2 regions of the Peribacillus sp. P4_D6 genome follow, and region 2 is predicted to be linked to the other one. Evidence: riboswitches for the same ligand, from Rfam matches in the RefSeq annotation. Region 2 holds a riboswitch; the other holds the start of a gene.

Evidence for each region. A riboswitch is a leader RNA that binds a small molecule or an ion and turns the genes downstream of it on or off. The one in region 2 is predicted to bind glycine.
Region 1: it holds a riboswitch for glycine, as region 2 does, so the genes downstream of both, AC1DVB_RS04445 (amino acid permease) here and gcvT (glycine cleavage system aminomethyltransferase GcvT) in region 2, are expected to answer to the same signal.

What each region holds. Positions count from the first base shown of each region.
Region 1 is NZ_JBFUIQ010000007.1:638-4,168, reverse strand. It holds gene AC1DVB_RS04455 (sodium:solute symporter family protein) at 1-425, opposite strand, end outside; gene AC1DVB_RS04450 (DUF3311 domain-containing protein) at 422-622, opposite strand; gene AC1DVB_RS04445 (amino acid permease) at 900-2,240, opposite strand; glycine riboswitch at 2,428-2,506, opposite strand; partial or broken gene AC1DVB_RS04440 (amino acid permease) at 3,014-3,531, shown strand, end outside.
Region 2 is NZ_JBFUIQ010000053.1:10,994-14,524, forward strand. It holds gene gcvPA (aminomethyl-transferring glycine dehydrogenase subunit GcvPA) at 1-607, opposite strand, end outside; gene gcvT (glycine cleavage system aminomethyltransferase GcvT) at 625-1,731, opposite strand; glycine riboswitch at 1,872-1,955, opposite strand; glycine riboswitch at 1,959-2,046, opposite strand; gene AC1DVB_RS15950 (DEAD/DEAH box helicase) at 2,424-3,531, shown strand, end outside.

The DNA.
Region 1 (3,531 bases), on a different contig from region 2:
AATCCTTTCAGCTGCACGACGATCACTGGAATCATCGACACCACACCGACAAGTGCAGCCAAAATTCCTAAACTGGGACTCTTATATTTGCTTACAAAGAAATCGGATTGAGACATCAGTTTATTTTCTTTGGCATATCTCCATATTTCCGGCAGGAGCCAATAGGATAATACGTAAGACAAAGTAATGTAAATTAGAACATATAGAGCGGGTGCGCCCTTGCCATAAGCCCAGCCGCTGCCGCCAAGGAAGGAGAAGGTCGTATAGATTTCCCCGGCCATCAGCAGAAAGACGAATATCGCACCAAAACCGCGTCCGCCCACCGTCCATTGTTCCAAGTCCATATCTTTTCCTTTTGAAGAGCGTATTCCTAAAAATATCGATAGAAGTAAAAATGCTAAAATGATTAAGAGAGCAATATTCATTCCTGGTCACCTTCCCGATTCCTGGGATCCAGCTTATACATGATGCCGAGTATGGCAGAGGTAAGGACCACCCACATAGCCATCCAGAACATATTGAAAGGCATCCCTAATACATATGGTTCTATTTTATTAACAAAAGGTAGAAATCCCAGTATGCCTATAAAAGGAACTAGTGTAAGAATATATATAATCTTCATTAAACAACCCCCTCCGTTTTAAATAAAGTGAAACGCCCACCAATGGGGGTTTATTCTTCAATGCCACTGATGGATGGGTGAACCAAACCGGATGGAAAATTCATACATGACGGGAAAGGTCCGATAATATATATTAGCTTACACTATTTTGATATAAAATTTAATGCAGTTGCCTGATATATTTTAGCAAAAGTGTGCAGAAAGCCGAAGGCCTAATATGTTCATATGCAGATAAAGCCTTGAATTCATATTGCGTTCAAGGCTTTATTTCCTTTAGCTATCTTTTTTTTCGATAATTATATAGTATCACCAAGAGGATGAACCAGATTGGGGTCAAGAGCAGTGATAGCCGTGTAGCTTCAGCGAATAGCATAACAATAAGGATGAACAGGAATAAGCCTAAAATGACGTAATTGACAAAAGGTGTAAAAGGAGCCTTGAAAGTCGATTCGGCTCTTAGGTCAGGCCTTGTTTTCGAATATTTGATATGGGAGATCAAGATAATGCTCCATACCCATATGAAACAGATGGCACTGATGGTAGTCACGACAGTAAATGCCTGTTCTGGTATCAGCTTGCTTAATAATGCCCCTATTGATACAACGATTGTGGATGTGAATAAGGCATTGCCCGGAACAGCCTGTTTATTTAATTTTTCCAGCTTAGCTGGGGCTTCACCATTCCTGCTTAACGTATAAAGTATTCGGCTCGTTGAAAATAAACCGCTGTTGCATGCAGAAGCAGCGGATGTCAAAACGACGAAGTTGATGATCCCTGCAGCGACTGGAATGCCGATTAACGCAAAGACCTCTACAAATGGACTGCTTGTGGCATCCAGTTGTGTCCATGGGTTGACGCAGAGAATGACGAATAGTGCACCAACGTAGAAAAGCAAAATCCGGACAGGGATTTTATTGATGGCAGATGGAATGTTCTTTCGCGGGTTCGCCGTTTCTGCTGCAGAAACCCCGACCAATTCGACACCGACAAATGAGAAGACGACCAACTGTAAAGATAACAGGAATCCGGAAATGCCATTGGGGAACATGCCGCCATGATTCCAAAGGTTCGTTAGGGAAACCGTTCCGGTATTGGTATTGAAGCCGAGGATCAGAAGGAAAATTCCTACGATGATCAAGGCGATGATCGTGATTACTTTAATGATGGCAAACCAGAATTCCAATTCGCCAAAGATCTTAACGGTCAATAGGTTCAATCCTAACAGAATGACCAGACAAAGCAGAGCCGGAATCCATTGAGGGACATCAAACCAATATTGCATATAAACACCGACAGCTATGATATCGGCCATTGCGGTCATGATCCAACAAAACCAATATGTCCAACCGGTCACGAAGCCGGCCCATGGACCGACATATTCAGTTGCGAATTCAGTGAATGATGTGTACCCTGCATTGGATAAAAGCAATTCCCCCAGGGCCCTCATCACAAAAAACAAGGCAATCCCTATTATCATATAAGAGAATAATATGGAAGGACCTGCTAATTGTATGGCTTTTCCGGAACCTAAAAATAAACCGGTGCCAATGGTTCCTCCTATTGCAATCAGTTGTACATGTCGATTTTTTAAATCTCTTTTTAATTCTTGTTTAGCCAATTCGTACGCCCCCGTTTTTATAGTCTTGGTAGTGAATGTTACCTGCATGGTCTTGGAGAGAGGGACGTGATTGTCGTCCAGTTTGCCTTTCCCATTTGTTGTTTTAGTCCAATCACAAAATGGACAATAAAAAAAGAGATTGGATAATACCAATCTCTTAAAGGGCTCAGAATAACAATATATCATTCGTTACTCTTCTGTCCTTTTGCCTGAGATTGTGAATCCTTCGGCGCTGCATCTTGTACAGTCTCTCCAGAAGCTGCTCCTGCTATAGTGTCATCCATAGCATTCATCGCTTGCTTGTATGCGGTTGTGAAGAAATGTCAGTCAGTGATGATTTTCCACTGCTTGATCATTTCATTATGCTTATAAAATAATATTGGAATTCTATCATCTATTTTTCGGTAGGTCAACAAATTTTTTGAAGTGAATCAGGCATTATCTGTAGTTTAATAGTGGTCCGCATTTAACTTAAGGTCTAAGCAGAAGTGATTGTTTTCTACTCATTATGAACGATCACTATAATAAAATACTGAACATCATTTTTTTAAAATGATATTTTTAGATTAGAAAAATCAGCAAGATATTATTGGTAACTGTTTATTTCAAAAATACAATTGTATTTTTACAGAATATTTACTATTATAAGATAAGAAAACATAAATGAAGTGTTATTGATATTTTTTCGATAGAGCATTTCTAACTGCAATAATTAATAAGTTCGTGGTAAGGATAGAAAAGCATTACCGATATTGCATCTGGAGGAGTTAATCATGTCGAACAAGGAATTAAAGAGAGGGCTGGAAGCACGTCACATTCAAATGATAGCTTTGGGCGGAACCATCGGAGTCGGGTTATTCATGGGATCTGCGAGCACGATCAAATGGACCGGGCCCTCTGTAATGCTTGCTTATGCCATTGCAGGTATTTTTATATTTTTCATCATGCGTTCCATGGGTGAGATGCTTTATTTAGAACCGACTACAGGTTCTTTTGCAACCTTTGCGAGCAGTTATATACATCCTTTGGCAGGTTATATGACTGCTTGGAGCAATTGGTTTCAATGGGTAATCGTCGGAATGTCCGAAATCATTGCGGTTGGGCTGTATATGCAATATTGGTTCCCGGAGTTACCGGCATGGATACCAGGTGTAGTGGCCATGATCATCTTGGGGGCGGCCAACCTCATTTCCGTTAAATCATTCGGGGAATTTGAATTCTGGTTTGCACTTATAAAAATCATAACGATTATATTGATGATCGTTGCCGGCCTGGGCCTTATCTTCTTTGG
Region 2 (3,531 bases):
TCGCCAATTCCCTTAAAGCAGCTAAGTCCGTCACACCGTCTTTATGAGGAATTTCGATCACTTCCACGCGTTGCCCTTTCGCATATGTCTTCACAACTTCTCTTGATTCAGGATGAACGGTTCCTGAAATGAGAATCTTCTTCCGCCTTGTCTGTCCAGAAGCAAGCATCGCTGCTTCAGCCAGCGCCGTCCCGCCGTCATACATGGAGGAGTTAGCCACATCCATGCCCGTCAATTCACATATCATCGTTTGATATTCAAAGATTGCTTGAAGCTCGCCCTGTGAAATTTCAGGCTGATACGGTGTATACGCCGTATAAAACTCAGAACGGGAAAGAACATGATCGACGATGACCGGCGCGTAATGGTCATAGACACCCGCACCAAGGAAGGAAGCATAATTTTTAAGGTCCGCATTCTTTGCAGCAAGCCTTGATAATTCTTTCATTAATGCAGGTTCCGATTTAGCAGGCTTGATATCGTATTCTCCTTGAAAACGAACGCTTTCAGGGATATCATTGAAAAGTTCTTCAGCAGCGGATACCCCTATCTCTTCCAGCATTTCTTGTTTATCTTGCTCTGTCATGGGTAAATAACGATGTTTCATCTAATGACCATTCCCCTCTATTTACGTGGTTTTTTATAAAAAGGTGTTTGTATTATAACGGCTTTCAAACGTTTGGAACGGATTTCCACTTCGACTTCCGCATCCAGCACCGAAAATTCCTTATCGATAAGTACCAATCCAACGTTTTTCTTCAATGTTGGCGATTGGGTACCAGTCGTGACCTCGCCAATGACTTCATCACCGCTGTAGACCTTATACCCATGACGTGGAATGCCACGGTCAATCATTTCAATTCCCACAAGCTTGCGGGGAGCYCCTTTCTCCTTTTGCTCAGCAAGAACGGCTTTCCCGAAAAAATCAACTTCCTTATCCACTTTTACTGCAAAACCAATCCCGGCTTCTATCGGGGTGATGTCAGCTGAAAGCTCCTGCCCATACAGCGGCAGTTTTGCTTCAAAACGCAGGGTATCACGAGCACCTAAACCAATCGGCTGAACCCCCTCTTCCTTACCGGCATCCATAATCGCCTTCCAAAGGGCAGGGCCATTTTTACTGTCGCTATATATTTCAAAACCATCTTCACCAGTGTATCCAGTACGGGAAACCAGCGTGGAGATACCGTTAATCATGACATCATCCTTGAACTTGAAAAATCCAATTTCACTTAAGTCAGTACTTCCCGATAGTTTTTGTAATATCTTCTCTGCAGCTGGTCCTTGAAGTGCCAGCTGTGTATAGTCACTTGAGACATTCGTAATTTGCGCATCTTCCGTTAAATTAGCTTGCAGCCAATTGAAATCTTTTTCTGTATTCGCTGCATTGACCACGAGCAGATAGTCGTCCTCAGCCCTTTTATACACGATAAGATCATCAACCGTGCCTCCGTTTTCATAACACATGGCGGTATATTGGGCCCCGCCCTGTTGCAGCTTTGATATATCATTGGTCAGCATCTTCTGTAAAAAGGAAAGGCTCCCAGGCCCCTTAACATCGACTTCCCCCATATGGGAAACATCAAATAACCCCGCTTTTGTCCGTACGGCTTCATGTTCATCCTTTATACCTGAAAATTGGACAGGAAGTTCCCAGCCGCCAAAATCAATCGTTTTACCTCCGTATTCACGATAAACCTCAAATAGTGGTGTTCTTTTTAAATTGGTCAAAAAATGACCCCCTTCAGATTTTTTTAAAAATTAATTGGCTTCATTATCAAAAGCTTCTTGTCATTACGCATCAGATACAAGCTGATTCATGATGTGAAAAAAGCACAAAAAAGGACAGAGAAAGCCCGTTTGAGCTTTTTCTCTGTCCTGAAACCTGAAAGTTTACCTATGTAATAGGTTTTCCCCTTTGGTGGCCGTCCCATAACGGGCGGCGCTCTCCAGAGTTGCGTCCAATAAGAGTTCTTTTGCCTGAGAGATTCACTGCTAAGTTTGCTCCTTCGGCGCTACATCCGTAGTCTCTCCCCTTATCTTCACCCGCATATAAATGGTCTACCATTGAAAGGAAGCCAATAAGCCCCAAGCATCGGTAAAACCTTTGAGCATAAATGGAATGCATTCTCTGCCAATTCTCCTAAAACTTCAGAAACCGTTTGACTGATCTCCTTCAGTAATCTTGGATAAATTAGGAGCCTATAGCCCATACTAAGAAAACGCGAACTGCAAAATCGATGTACAAACATTCTTTGTAGCGTTTGGAAATTGGAATTTTCTAAATATACTTATATCCTACCCTAAGAAACTTATCTCTGCAATATTTTTTGAAAAAGAAATATTTTTCTTACTTCACATATGAAATGTTCGGGTTTTGACCTTATATTAAGGAAATTATGATTTAAGAGGGAGTTATTTCTATGAAAATCAATATATCCTTCAATTCTGAATGGAATGACGAGTTTCTGCAAAAGATGGAAAATGACGGTCCATGGGGAAATTGGGAGCTTTATAAGTTGGCGGTTCAAATGGAGGAAAACCTTATCATCCCTGATTTTGAAGGTTTACAGGCGCCCAAGCACCTTCCTCAGCTAACCCCGCTTCCCCATCAATTGGAAGCGGCGAAGCAAGTAGTGGAAAAGATGAATGGAAAAGCCATTTTGGCTGATGAGGTAGGGCTGGGAAAAACAATTGAAGCAGGCTTGATCCTAAAAGAGTATATGATTAGGGGCCTTGTAAAAAAAGTATTGATCCTTGTTCCGGCTTCCCTTGTCACACAATGGGCATTTGAATTGAATACCAAGTTTCATATTCCGGCAGTCGTTCAGAGAAAAAGTTATGTCTGGGACTCCTGTGATGTGGTCATTTCATCCATTGATACAGCGAAACGCGCTCCACATCGAGATATCATCTTTACTCAGGAATATGACTTCATCATTATTGATGAAGCTCATAAACTTAAAAATAATAAGACGAAGAACTATGAATTCGTCCAAAATCTGAAAAAGAAATTTTGTTTACTCCTGACAGCCACTCCGATTCAAAATAAAGTCGAGGAGATATTCCACCTCGTTTCGTTATTGAAACCGGGCCACTTGGGAAATGCTTCGCTCTTTTCGGAAAAGTATAAAGGGAAAGGCCGGAACATAACTGAAGATGAACACCTAAAGGAACTGGTCAATACTGTCATGATTCGAAACCGGCGGGCCGATACTGGCATTGAATGGACAAAACGGCATGTGGAAACCATCACCATTGAATTTTCTCCAACGGAACAAGCATTGTATGATGCTGTTTCCAAATTCAAGCCAATTTCGGATGGATCAAAAGGAAGCGCCTTTTCGGCTCTCACTCTCCAAAGGGAAGCATGCAGCAGCAGAGAGGCTGTCTTTTATACATTAAAGAATATGAGGGATAAATACGATCAGCCTTCCCCTGATTTTTTGGCAAAGCTTGATGATTTATTTACTAAAGTGAATGAAACGGTCCAGAACTCAAAGGCTGAAAAAGCTTTGGAACTGATCAAGA